One region of the Leclercia sp. G3L genome, then DNA from elsewhere that is predicted to be linked to it. Evidence: predicted binding sites of a transcription regulator. Region 1 holds the regulator's gene; each other region holds the start of a gene.

Region 1 (4,571 bases):
GCTGCTCCAGCGTACTCATGGGGTCTTGCGTCAGGGTCTCTGGCGCTTCCAGAATATTGCTGTCCCCGCTTTCGCCCGGCGCGTCATACTCCAGACGCTGCTGGCAGCGCTGAAGCGCAATTTCACACGACTGCAGATATCGCTGCGCCAGGTCTGGCGTCAGCATCGTATGCTCCCGCGCCAGGGTCGTCATCGCGTTGATATGCTCGACGATAAACTGGCTGTGCGTCACCCACAGCTTCATGTCCGCCAGATACGCCGAATTGAAGCCCGGCTCCTGCATCGCCTGGTTCAGAGAGTTGAACAGCGCGTTGTGCGCCTGATTGACCTTCATGCGTTGCCACGCCAGCGGCGTCGGCTGCGGATCGTCGCTGAGGATCAGGCGGATAGCCTCCTGATCCGCTTCCAGCGCGTCGTGGGCATTCTGCCGCAGAAGCCCGCTCTGCCACTGCGGCCATAGCCAGACCATCCCCCCGAAGGCGATCAGGCAGCCAATCAGGGTATCGGCCAGCCGGGCGACAATAAACTGCTCGCCGTTCAGGGTCAGCAGCTGCAGGGTGTACACCGCCGTGACCGTAAAGCCCACCGTCGCCCAGCCGTAGCTCTTGCGAATGATCAGGTAGCTTACCAGCGTCACCATCAACATCCCGGCAAGGGTGTAGCCTTCCGGGACGTGGAAGTGCAGGGTCACGCCGGCAATAATCAGCCCCGCCAGCGTGCCGGCCGCCCGGTGGAGAATACGCACCCGCGTCGCGCTATAGCCGTTTTGCGTCACCAGCAGCACTGTCATTAAGATCCAGTAGGGTTTCGGCAGGTGCAGCGCCACGCCCATCAGGCTGGCGATACTCAGCATCACGCTGATGCGCGCCGCGTTACGCAGGGCGGCAGACTTCAGCGACAGATAGCTTCTCAGAGCGGGGATCAGCGGCAGGCGTTTCTGCTTGTCCGCCATCAGGTCGCGCGGGTAGAGCGGGCGCTGGGTGCGCAGCACGCGGGCAATACGGCTGAAGTGCCAGGCGCAGAACTGACCCACCGGGTTATCCGGGTGCTGGCGGGCAATTTTCTCCAGGGCGCCGAGCTGCTTGTCCATGGTGAAGCGGGTGGGGTAGCGATGATAGAGAATGTCGTCAGCCAGCACCCGCAGGCGTGCCGCAACGGTCTGCGCGTTCCAGCGGATCACCGCTTCAGCGTGACTGCGCTCCACCAGCTTCTGCACCTCCTTCGGGTGATGCAGGCTGACGGAGATGTGCTCCTGTAGATCCAGCCCCACCTGGAAGGTGCGCAGCAGGCGTTTGTATTCATGATTCCTGTTGGCCGCCAGCATATGCAGCTGTTGGTAACAGAGGCTGATCAGGTCCACTACCTTCTGCTGGCGGGCCAGCAGCGGGGGCAACGATTTTTCAGGGTCGGTGTGCTGCGTCAGCAGGGTGTATTTTGCTTCGCAATAATCCGCCAGCTGTTGATAGAGCATGCTCAGCGACTCACGCAGCGGCTGTTCACGCCACATCCAGAACCAGAACCAGTTAAACAGCCCGTACCAGAGGGTGCCCAGCGTATAGAGGAGTAGCGGTTCCCAGACCGGCATATTCCCCGCCAGGCTCAGGGTAAAGATGGCCGCAATCAGCGAGGCGGGCAGCAGTCGCGCATGCAGGGCGCTGATCTCAGCCGTGACCCCTAGCGTCATCGCCAGCACGGTCAGAATCAGAGGCAGCGGAATATCCCGCGCCAGCAGCAGCTGTACGGCCAGGCTACAGCCCGCGAACAGGCAGCCGCCAATAGTCAGACGTTTAAAGAAGCGCTTATGTGGCGTGCCCAGACCGGCAATGTTGCAGCAGGCAGGAACGAGAGAGAAGAGCAGGCCGTGTTGCAGATGACCGAAGATCAGACCCACAGCCACAGGGAGACACAACACCAGGGTTTGCCGCAGTGCGTAGTTAACTTCCGGGTGATAAATGAGCCTGCGCCACATGGGGATAGAGACAAAAACGGCGTGTCATCGTGCGATGCCACGCCGTTTTAGCGGAATTAACGTGTTCCGTAAACCACGATGGTTTTACCGTGGGCGGAAATCAGGTTTTGATCTTCCAGCATTTTCAGGATACGACCCACTGTCTCACGAGAACATCCGACGATCTGACCAATTTCCTGACGGGTAATTTTAATTTGCATACCGTCCGGGTGGGTCATAGCGTCTGGCTGTTTCGCCAGGTTCAGCAGGGTCTGGGCAATACGGCCCGTTACGTCGAGGAAGGCGAGGTTACCCACTTTCTCGGACGTGACCTGCAGACGGCGAGCCATCTGCGAAGAGAGGCGCATCAGGATATCCGGATTCACCTGGATCAGCTGGCGGAATTTCTTATAAGAGATCTCAGCCACTTCACAGGCCGTTTTTGCACGAACCCAGGCGCTACGCTCCTGACCTTCTTCAAACAGGCCCAGTTCGCCGATAAAGTCTCCCTGATTCAGGTAAGAGAGGATCATCTCTTTGCCTTCTTCATCTTTGATCAGCACTGCCACTGAGCCTTTGACGATGTAGTACAACGTTTCCGCTTTTTCACCCTGGTGAATCAGCGTGCTCTTCGATGGGTACTTATGAATATGGCAATGAGACAAGAACCATTCGAGAGTCGGGTCTGTTTGCGGTTTGCCAAGCACCATGCGCTGTTATCCTCTGTTATAAGCTGTCTCCAGAGTCTGGCTATGTACCTGTACTCTGGGGTTGCAATCGAATTCTTCCCCCTGCCTGGGGTCTGGCTGGCACAATAATTAGCAGCCTGTAATGTGTGATGTCCTCTGCATACATGTGTAACGTCAATGTATTACTGTAGCATCTCGACTGTTTTAGCATAGCTTTTGCCGCGTGTCTCCTGGTGTCTCGCTTCAGCTTGATGCAGGTCGACTTCCGTTGTCAGAATTGTTACTGGCGCGTAATCTGTCAGGAAAAATGCAATCCTGGAGTTAATAAAAATGCAAGCACGTGTGAAATGGGTTGAAGGGCTAACGTTCCTCGGTGAGTCGGCTTCCGGGCACCAGATTTTGATGGACGGTAACTCCGGCGATAAAGCGCCAAGTCCGATGGAAGTGGTCCTGATGGCGGCAGGAGGATGCAGCGCGATCGACGTGGTGTCGATCCTGCAAAAAGGGCGTCACGATGTGACCGACTGTGAAGTGAAACTGACCTCAGAGCGTCGTGAAGAGGCGCCGCGCCTGTTCACCCATATCAACCTTCACTTCGTGGTCACCGGCAAAGCGCTGAAAGACGCGGCGGTATCCCGCGCGGTCGATCTTTCTGCGGAGAAGTACTGCTCCGTGGCGCTGATGCTGGAGAAAGCGGTAAATATTACCCACTCGTATGAAGTGATCGAGGCGTAAGCCTTGCTAAAACGCCGGGCGGCACTTCGTTTGCCCGGCCTACAGAGCCCGTAGGCCCGGTAAGCGTAGCGCCACCGGGCAACAAGGCTTCAATCGATTTTCTTGCCTTCCATCAACCGCTGCACCAGCGGCATCATGATTAACTCCATCGCCAGCCCCATCTTCCCGCCCGGAACCACCAGCGTATTGATATGCGAAATAAACGAACCCTGTAGCATCGCCAGCAGCCAGGGGTAATCGATATTGTCCAGATTGCGGAAATGGATCACCACGAAGCTCTCGTCCAGGGACGGGATAGCCTTGGCGGCAAAGGGGTTCGAGGTGTCTACGGTCGGAACGCGCTGGAAGTTAATGTGGGTGCGGGAAAACTGTGGCGTCAGGAAGTTAATGTAATCTTCCATTGAGCGCACCACGGAGTCCATCACCGCCTCGCGGGAATGACCGCGCTCGCTGGTATCCCGCGTCAGCTTCTGGATCCACTCCAGGTTAACAATCGGCACCACGCCCACCAGCAGATCGACATGGCGCGCCACGTCGTGTTGCGGCGTGACCACCCCGCCATGCAGGCCTTCATAAAACAGCACGTCGGTGGGTTCCGGCAGCGGCTGCCAGGGTGTGAAAGTGCCCGGCACCTGGTTCCAGGGCACCGCTTCGTCATAGGTGTGCAGGTATTTGCGCGCCTGACCGGTGCCGCTTCGCCCGTATTCAGCGAAGGTTTGCTCCAGCAGGCCAAAGTCGTTGGCATCCGGGCCAAAGTAGCTGATGTGTTTGCCGAGATCGCGGGCCTTGCGGATCGCCATATCCATTTCAGGGCGGGTAAAGCGGTGAAAACTGTCGCCTTCCACTTCCGCGGCGCGCAGATGCAGCTGCGAGAAGATCTTACGAAAGGCGAGGCTGGTGGTAGTGGTACCCGCACCACTCGACCCTGTAACGGCAATAACCGGATGTCTGGCGGACATAGCAACTCCCTGAATGGAAAGATGTCGCGGTTAACCGCGAAATTGATTGCGAGGCATGATGTTGACGGTTTCGTGCAGCTCGGACCATACGACCAGCACCTCACCGCTTTGCAGCTGGCGCCTGACGTCGGCAACCTTCTGCTCAAGCGAAAGCTCCTGTTCACCATAATCGGTGCCTTCGCGTAACACAAAGCTTTCAATCAGATTATCCAGCGTTTCGGGAGCCAGATCTTGCCAGGG
Region 2 (4,571 bases), 440 kb from region 1:
ATTACCGGAGCTTTAACTTTTGCTGCGGCTTCCAGTACGGCGTTAATAGAGTCGGTACCGACGCAGTTAACCGCTGGCAGAGCAAAGTTGTTTTCTTTTGCTACCTGGAACACCTTCTGAACGTCATCACCAGTGATCACGCCAGGTTTTACGAAATCAAAAATTTTAGACATGTTGCGAGTCCTGTATCTTCGGCCTTGGAAAGGGGCGAGCTCTTAAAAGCACGCTGAAAATTGGGCAGGTTTCCCTGCCCTAAAATGGCTTACTTCTTAGCGCGCTCTTCGAGCATGGCTACTGCTGGCAGAACTTTGCCTTCCACGAATTCGAGGAATGCGCCGCCGCCAGTGGAGATGTAGGAGATCTTGTCGGAAATACCGAACAGATCGATTGCTGCCAGAGTATCACCGCCGCCAGCAATGGAGAATGCGTCGCTGTCTGCAATCGCGTTAGCCACGATTTCAGTACCTTTACGGAAGTTCGGGAATTCGAACACGCCAACCGGGCCGTTCCACAGAATGGTTTTCGCATTCTTCAGGATCTCAGCCAGTTTTTCTGCAGAGGCATCGCCCAGGTCCAGAATCTGCTCTTCATTTTTGATGTCAGAGACAGACTTCAGCTCAGCGGTAGCGGTTTCAGAGAACTCGGTCGCTACGCGAACGTCAGTTGGAACCGGGATGTCACAGGTGGTCAGCAGGCGTTTTGCTTCGTCAACCAGGTCTGCTTCGTACAGGGATTTACCCACGTTGTGGCCCTGAGCGGCAACGAAGGTGTTGGCGATGCCGCCACCGACGATCAGCTGGTCAGCGATTTTGGACAGAGAGTCCAGTACGGTCAGTTTGGTAGAGACTTTAGAACCGCCAACGATAGCAACCATTGGACGAGCTGGTTCTTTCAGGGCTTTGCCCAGTGCTTCCAGTTCGTCTGCCAGCAGTGGACCTGCACAGGCGACGTCAGCGAATTTACCGATACCGTGAGTAGAAGCCTGCGCACGGTGAGCAGTACCGAAAGCATCCATTACGAACACGTCGCACAGGGCTGCGTATTTTTTGGACAGAGTTTCGTCGTCTTTCTTCTCGCCTTTGTTAAAGCGAACGTTTTCCAGAACAACCAGTTCACCTTCAGCAACTTCAACGCCGTCCAGGTAGTCTTTAACCAGACGTACCGGGCTGGACAGTTTGTCTTTCAGGTAATTAACAACCGGCAGCAGAGAGAATTCTTCGTTGTACTCGCCTTCGGTCGGACGACCCAGGTGGGAGGTGACCATCACTTTTGCACCCTGCTTCAGTGCCAGTTCGATGGTTGGCAGAGAGGCACGGATACGTGCGTCGCTGGTGACTTTCCCATCTTTAACCGGTACGTTCAGATCCGCACGGATGAAAACGCGTTTACCTGCCAGATCCAGATCGGTCATCTTAATTACAGACATGGTGAATCCTCTCGTTGATTCTTAAAGTTTTGCAGACGCAATACGCGCCTTACCTGAAACCTTGTGCGGCCATGGCTAACGTGGTGTCGAGCATCCTGTTAGCAAAGCCCCATTCGTTATCACACCAGACCAGCGTTTTGATCAGATGCGCCCCACTCACGCGCGTTTGGGTGCCATCAACAATGGCGCTATGCGGATCGTGGTTAAAATCTACTGAGACCAACAGTAATTCCGTATAGTCAACTATACCATGAAATGCTTGCTGTGCCGCTTTTTGCAGCAACATGTTGACCTCACAGGCTTTTACCGGTTTTTTCACGGTCACGCTGAGGTCGATCGCCGTCACGTTAATGGTTGGAACACGCACGGCGATAGCTTCAAAACGGTCTTCAAACTGGGGGAAAATTCGGGTAATACCGGCCGCCAGTTTGGTGTCCACCGGGATAATGGACTGACTCGCCGCGCGAGTGCGTCGCAGATCCGGGTGGTATGCGTCAATGACCTGCTGATCGTGCATGGCGGAATGAATCGTGGTCACGGTGCCCGATTCAATGCCATAGGCATCGTCCAGCAGTTTGATGACCGGAATAATACAGTTGGTGGTGCAGGAGGCATTGGAGACGATGCGGTGTTCCGCTTGCAGCTCATGATGGTTAACGCCGTAAACCACCGTGGCATCGAGATCGTTACTGCCGGGATGTGAGAAGAGCACTTTCTTCGCGCCAGCCGCCAGATGGGCTTCGCCATGTCCGCGATTGCCGTAGACGCCGGTACAGTCGAGCACCACATCCACGCCCAGCTCACGCCAGGGTAAGGCGTCGATCGTCTGCTCGTGCAGCACACGAATCACGTCATCACCAACGAACAGCTGCTCTCTCTCCTGACGAACGTCCCAGGCAAAGCGCCCATGGCTGGTGTCATACTTCAATAAATGCGCCATGCCTGCGGCATCCGCCAGTTCATTGATGGCCACCACGGTCATTTCCGCCCGACGCCCGGATTCATATAAAGCACGAACCACGTTGCGTCCGATGCGACCGAAACCATTAATCGCTACGCGTACGGTCATAAGTCTCCTGCAAAGCTTTCCCTGATTCGAGGTGGCTGACAGAGTAATCCAGCAACGCTCCGAGGGGAATCCTCGCCTGTCACAAACTCCAACTGATTGGTCATTTGTCGAACGTTTAATCGACTGAAACGCTTCAGCTAGAATAAGCGAAACATGGAATAAAGGAAATCTCTGTCCAGACCAATAAGCCAGCTATATGACGCACGTCACATTTAGCGTGCAATTATCGCCGGTTTTATTCCATATTCCAGAATCGTGAATAAGCGTAGCAAGATCTTTTCGTTGTCGCGGCGTAAATCCTGATTTATATCAGAAAGCACTTCCCCCGGCGCCGATACTATGTGCGGCACGTCCGAGTCTCGGAGTCCTGCAAATTATGACTATGCTTCACGCCTCTTCATCAGAAGCCCGCTTTTATGCCCTTCGTCTGCTTCCCGGCCAGGAGGTGTTTTCGCAGTTGCACGCCTTTGTGCAACAGCATCAACTACTCGCCGCCTGGATTGCCGGCTGTACCGGTAGCCTGACCGACGTCGCGCTGCGCTATGCCGGACAGGAGGCCACCACCCTGCTCACCGGTACCTGGGAAATTATCTCCCTCAATGGCACGCTCGAGCTGACCGGTGAACATCTGCACCTCAGCGTTTCAGATCCGCAAGGGAGAATGCTCGGAGGCCATATGATGCCGGGCTGTACCGTGCGCACCACCCTTGAGTTAGTGATCGGCGAGTTGAAAAAGCTGGCATTCAGCCGCCAGCCCTGCCCGCTTTCCGGCTATGACGAAATGCATATCTCCCCCCGTTAATTGACCACTCAGCAAGAGGTTTCTCTATGTCCCGTCGCCCGTTTTCCAGCCAGGCTCTGGTCCTGATTGTGATCGCTATTGCCATCAACATGATCGGCGGTCAGCTGATCAGCATGCTTAAGCTACCTATTTTTCTCGACTCCATCGGCACCTTGATCAGCGCCGTGCTGCTCGGCCCGGTTATCGGCATGTTGACCGGTCTGCTGACCAACCTGCTGTGGGGGCTGTTAACCGATCCTATTGCCGCCGCCTTTGCGCCTGTGGCTATGGTGATCGGCCTGGTTGCCGGCTGGCTGGCGCGGGCAGGCTGGTTTCGCACCCTGCCGAAAGTGGTCGTTAGCGGGATTGTTATTACCTTCGCCGTCACGCTGGTAGCGGTGCCGTTACGCACCGCTCTCTTTGGCGGCGTAACCGGTGGCGGTGCCGACCTGTTTGTCGCCTGGTTGCAGGCCGTCGGGCAAAACCTGGTGGAGTCTGTCGCCATCACCGTGCTGGGTGCCAATCTGGTTGATAAAGTGCTGACCGCAGTGCTGGTGTGGCTCCTGCTGCGCCAGCTGCCCCTACGCACCACGCGCCATTTCCCGACAATGGCAGCCGTGCGCTAGATGCATCCGTTTACCTCGTTAACCCTATGGGCGCTGGCGGCTTGCAGCACCTTGCTGCTGCCACCCCAGACCCTGCTGCCCGTGTACAGCGGGGCCACTTTTCTCTGCCTGCTGGGGCTTAAACTCACCCGACGGCGGGCAAAATATGTTGTCTTACTGATGATCCCTTTTGGAGTGGGTTTATGGCTGGTACATGGCGGCATGCTGGTGGAGTGGGTCAGCGGCGAGCCTCGCGATCCGCAGCGCTGGGCGCACGCCATCACGCTGTGGCTGCGCATTCTGGCCATTGTCTCGACGTCGCAGCTGTGGATGGCATACGTGCCGGTTCAACGATTTATCCGGGCGCTGTTTGCCTCCCGTCTGCCGCCTGGCGTGGCCTACCTGTTTGCCGGCCCGCTGCTGGTGGTTGAACAGCTTAAACGCCAGCTGACGATAATCCATGAGGCCCAGCGAGCGCGCGGCGTACCGCTGGACGAAGCCTGGTATCAGCGTCTTGCCGCAATCCCCGCCCTGATTGTGCCGCTCACCCACAATGCACTCAATGATTTAGCCGTACGCGGTGCCGCGCTGGATATGCGGGGCTTTCGCCTGCATCGCACGCGCACCACGCTGTGGGCTCCGCATGACAGTACCCTACAGCGCCTGGCGCGCTACGGCATGGTTCTGCTG
Region 3 (4,571 bases), 1.2 Mb from region 1:
TCGGGGGAAGGGGACATGATGCTGCATCCGTTCCATATTCACGGCACCCAGTTCCGCATCCTGACGGAAAACGGTAAAGCGCCTGCGGTGCATCGCGCGGGCTGGAAGGATACGGTGCGCGTTGAGGGCGGGGTGAGCGAGGTATTAGTGAAGTTCGATCATGACGCGCCGAAAGAGTATGCCTATATGGCGCACTGCCATCTGTTAGAGCATGAAGATACGGGGATGATGCTCGGATTTACGGTGTAAAAAAGCCGGGTGGCGCCTACGCCTTACCCGGCCTACAGTTCTAAAAACGGCAACTTTCGTTGCCGTTTTGCTTTTATTTCTCGTCAGGCAACGCGTAGGCAACAATATAGTCGCCCATCTTCGTGCCAAACGAACCGTGACCACCTGCGGAGATCACCACAAACTGCTTACCATTGGCCTCATAGGTCATTGGCGTGGCTTGTCCACCGGCTGGCAGACGACCCTGCCACAGTTTCTCACCGTTGCTCATGTTGTACGCGCGCAGGTAGTTATCGGCAGTTGCACCAATAAACAGCACGTTACCGGCGGTGGAGATTGGGCCACCCAGCATCGGCATACCCATATTGAACGGCACCGGGATCGGCATCGGGAACGGCATGCTGTCCTGTGGCGTACCAATACGTTTTTTCCATACGACCTGATTGGTTTTCAGATCCAGCGCGGAGATATAACCCCAGGCAGGCTGTTTACACGGCAGGCCAAACGGAGAGAGGAACGGGTTCAGCGTCACGCCGTACGGCACGCCGTACTGCGGCTGAATACCGGATTCGGTACCGGTACCCTGCGCGTCTTTCGGCTGCTCCATTGGGTTGCCCGGACCGCGTGGGATCAGCTTCGAGACAAACGGCAGCGCCATCGGGTTGGCAATCGCCACCTGACGGTTCGGATCCACGGAGATACCGCCCCATTCGAACATCCCCAGGTTACCCGGGAAGACCAGTGTGCCCTGCTCGGACGGTGGTGTGAAGATGCCTTCATAGCGCATCTGGTGGAACATCACGCGACACACCAGCTGGTCAAACATCGTGGCGCCCCACATGTCTGCCCCACTGAGGTCTTTCTTCGGACGGAAGCTCAGATCCGAGAACGGCTGGGTTTTGGTGACGTAGTCGCCTTTCGCTGCGCCCTGCGGAACCGGTTTTTCCGGCGCCGGCACGACCAATTGGCCGTTACGACGATCCAGCACGAAGATATTGCCGGTTTTCGCCGGGGCGTAGATCACCGGTACGGTCTGGCCGTTAACGTTGATGTCCGCCAGCGTCGGCTGGGACGGCATATCCATATCCCACAGATCGTGATGAACGGTCTGGTAGCTCCACGCCAGTTTACCGGTGGTTGCGTTCAGCGCCAGGACAGAGCTGGCATAACGTTCCTGTTCCGGCGTACGGTTACCACCCCAGATATCTGGTGTGGTCACGCCCATCGGCAGGTAGACCAGGTCCAGCTTCGCGTCATAGGCCGCTGGTGCCCAGGAGTTCGGCGAGTTGAAGGTAAAGGTGTGTTCATCCGACGGGATGGCGTTTGGATCTTTCGCGCCCGGATCAAAGGCCCACAGCAGTTTACCGGTGTTGACGTCAAAACCGCGGATAACGCCGGAGGTTTCGCGCACGGAGAAGTTATCCGTTACCGAACCGGCAATCACGATGGTTCTGTCAGTGATGATTGGCGGCGAGGTTGGCTCATACAGACCCGGAGTCTGATCCGGCATGTTGGTCTGCAGATTCAGCACGCCTTTGTTGGCAAAGGTTTCGCACAGCTTGCCGGTTTCGGCGTTGATGGCAAACAGACGACCGTCGTTGACCGGCAGCATAATGCGGCGCGGACAGTCGGCGATCACTTCCGGACTGGCGTTATCAGCGCGTGCTTCGTGGTAAGAGACACCACGGCAGGTCACGTGCTGGAACGAGTTATTGGTCTTCAGCTGCGGATCGAAGTGCCACTTCTCTTTACCGGTGGCCGCATCCAGCGCGAACAGACGCTGGTGAGCCGTACAGAGGTAAAGCATGTTGCCCACTTTAATCGGCGTCACTTCGTTGGTCAGTTCGCCCGGATCGTTGGGTTGCTTCAGGTCGCCGGTACGGAATACCCAGGCCTCTTTCAGCTTATGCACGTTATCGGCATTGATCTGCTTCAGCGGGGAGTAGCGTTGGCCTTCCTGATTACGACCATAGGCAGGCCAGTCGGCATTTGCCACTTCGGAAATCGGTGCGGCAGGGGTGGCGTCGGCATTCAGCGTGCCTTTCACCTCCTGCGGATCGTTAAAGCCAGCCCAGGTCAGGATCCCGCCGCTGATCAGCAGCGCCACGACCAGCGCGGTAACGGCACCGCCGGAGCGCACGAACAGGCGACGCCAGACGAAGGGCAGGATCAGCCAGATACCGAAGAAGACCAGGATATCGCTGCGCGGGGTCAGAGCCCAGAAGTCAAAGCCGACCTCCCAGACGCCCCAGATCATCGTGGCAAGCAGTAAGGCGGCATAAAGCCACAGTGCTGATTGTTTACTGCGCCATAACATCAGGGCGACACCTAACATGACTACGCCAGCAATGGGGTAGTACCAGGAACCACCAATGGCTACCAGCCAGACTCCACCTATTAACAGGTAGAGCCCGCACAGGGCTGCGAACAGCGCTGTTAGCTTCACGAGTAACCGTGAATGTTGAACTTTTGTTTCCGCCATAAAAAGTACTCTTTAAGTTTGTTAATTTTTTGATAGCAATTAAGTATAGGACTTAACAAGTGTGATCGGAATCACAAATCTGGCTTTTATGAACAGATGCGCCAGGAGGATCTATTTGCTGGTATACTTCAGGGCTTATGTAGCGATGCCGGACGTGAAGCCATCGGCATTGAGAAATTCGTTATAAAAACATACGGTTAGTAAAATGAAACATACTGTTGAAGTGATGATCCCGGAAGCGGAGATCAAAGCGCGTATCGCCGAACTCGGTCGTCAGATCACCGAACACTATAAAGACAGCGGCAGCGAGATGGTGCTGGTGGGTCTGTTACGCGGTTCCTTCATGTTTATGGCCGATCTCTGCCGCGAAGTGCAGGTCTCCCATGAAGTCGATTTTATGACCGCCTCCAGCTATGGCAGCGGTATGTCGACCACTCGTGATGTGAAAATTCTCAAAGACCTGGATGAAGACATTCGCGGCAAAGATGTTCTGATTGTTGAAGACATCATCGACTCCGGTAACACCCTGTCGAAGGTGCGCGAAATTCTCAGCCTGCGTGGACCAAAATCGCTGGCGATCTGTACCCTGCTGGACAAACCGACCCGCCGTGAAGTTCAGGTTCCCGTGGAGTATGTCGGTTTCTCAATTCCGGACGAATTCGTGGTGGGCTACGGCATTGACTATGCTCAGCGCTATCGTCATCTCCCGTATGTCGGCAAAGTGGTGCTGCTGGACGAGTAAATTAAGGTGGGTATTGCCCGGTGGCGCTACGCTTACCGGGCCTATGGACCGCACTTTTGTAGGCCGGGTAAGGCGACGCCGCCACCCGGCTTTTTTACAGGCTTATTTGTGATTTTCGTGCTTCTGGGTCAGGTTTGAGACGCCCCGACGGTAGCGCTGCTCCAGGGTTTCCCGGTTGGTGGCGGTCACTTCCAGATCGCGCAGCAGGCCGTCGTGAATGCCATACGCCCAGCCGTGGATCGTCACTTTCTGCCCGCGTTTCCAGGCCGACTGCATAATGGTGGAGTGGCCGAGGTTGTACACCTGCTCCATCACGTTCAGTTCACAGAGGGTATCCAGGCGACGCTCCTGCGGCATTTGCCCCAGCAGTGAGCTATGTTTGAACCAGATATCACGAATGTGCAGCAGCCAGTTGTCGATCAGACCCAGTTCCGTGTTCTCGACCGCCGCCTGAACGCCGCCGCAGCCGTAGTGACCGCAAATAATGATGTGTTCCACTTCCAGCACGTCGACCGCATACTGCACTACGGACAGGCAGTTCAGGTCGGTGTGGATCACCAGGTTCGCGACGTTACGGTGAACAAAGAGTTCGCCCGGTTCGAGGCCAGTCAGACGTTCAGCGGGAACGCGGCTGTCGGAGCATCCAATCCAGAGAAAGCGTGGTTTCTGCGCCTGAGACAGTTTCTCAAAAAATCCGGAATCTTCCTCCAGCAGCATCTTTGACCATAGTGCGTTATTGCTGATGAGTGTATCTATGTCATTCATGGAGATAAACGGCCTGTAACCGGGTTAATGCGTTGCGCTAATATAGGGCAACTCGATTTTTTTTAAAACAACACTTCGCGTGTCAGCACTATAGGTAACTCTATTTCATGACCATTGCACTGGAGCTCGAGCAGCTTAAAAAAACCTATCCGGGTGGTGTCCAGGCACTGCGCGGCATAGATCTTAAAGTCGAAGCCGGTGATTTTTATGCGCTTCTGGGGCCCAACGGGGCAGGTAAGTCCACCACCATCGGGATTATTAGCTCGCTGGTGAATAAATCCTCCGGCCATGTAAAAGTCTTCGGCTACGACCTGGAAAAGGACGTGGTGAACGCCAAACGCCAGCTGGGGCTGG

The links. The regulator CRP, encoded in region 1, controls carbon source genes, mostly activating them, when cyclic AMP is high. The targets are predictions, from matches to a motif close to ATGTGANNNNNNTCACAT.
Region 2: epd (erythrose-4-phosphate dehydrogenase) is a predicted target of CRP. The motif match lies at 2,690-2,707, and genes of this name have one in related genera.
Region 3: hpt (hypoxanthine phosphoribosyltransferase) is a predicted target of CRP. The motif match lies at 2,770-2,787, and genes of this name have one in related genera.

What each region holds. Positions count from the first base shown of each region.
Region 1 covers NZ_CP088265.1:1,558,047-1,562,617, forward strand. Annotated here, with positions in the region: gene LRS40_RS08755 (YccS/YhfK family putative transporter) at 1-1,969, opposite strand, end outside; gene crp (cAMP-activated global transcriptional regulator CRP) at 2,026-2,658, opposite strand; gene LRS40_RS08765 (OsmC family protein) at 2,968-3,372, shown strand; gene LRS40_RS08770 (phosphoribulokinase) at 3,462-4,331, opposite strand; gene LRS40_RS08775 (YheU family protein) at 4,362-4,571, opposite strand, start outside.
Region 2 covers NZ_CP088265.1:1,996,403-2,000,973, reverse strand. Annotated here, with positions in the region: gene fbaA (class II fructose-bisphosphate aldolase) at 1-173, opposite strand, end outside; gene pgk (phosphoglycerate kinase) at 263-1,426, opposite strand; gene epd (erythrose-4-phosphate dehydrogenase) at 1,476-2,495, opposite strand; gene LRS40_RS11050 (PPC domain-containing DNA-binding protein) at 2,872-3,297, shown strand; gene LRS40_RS11045 (ECF transporter S component) at 3,324-3,902, shown strand; gene LRS40_RS11040 (energy-coupling factor transporter transmembrane protein EcfT) at 3,903-4,571, shown strand, end outside.
Region 3 covers NZ_CP088265.1:335,585-340,155, reverse strand. Annotated here, with positions in the region: gene cueO (multicopper oxidase CueO) at 1-249, shown strand, start outside; gene LRS40_RS03060 (glucose/quinate/shikimate family membrane-bound PQQ-dependent dehydrogenase) at 323-2,710, opposite strand; gene hpt (hypoxanthine phosphoribosyltransferase) at 2,916-3,452, shown strand; gene can (carbonate dehydratase) at 3,555-4,217, opposite strand; gene LRS40_RS03045 (ABC transporter ATP-binding protein) at 4,325-4,571, shown strand, end outside.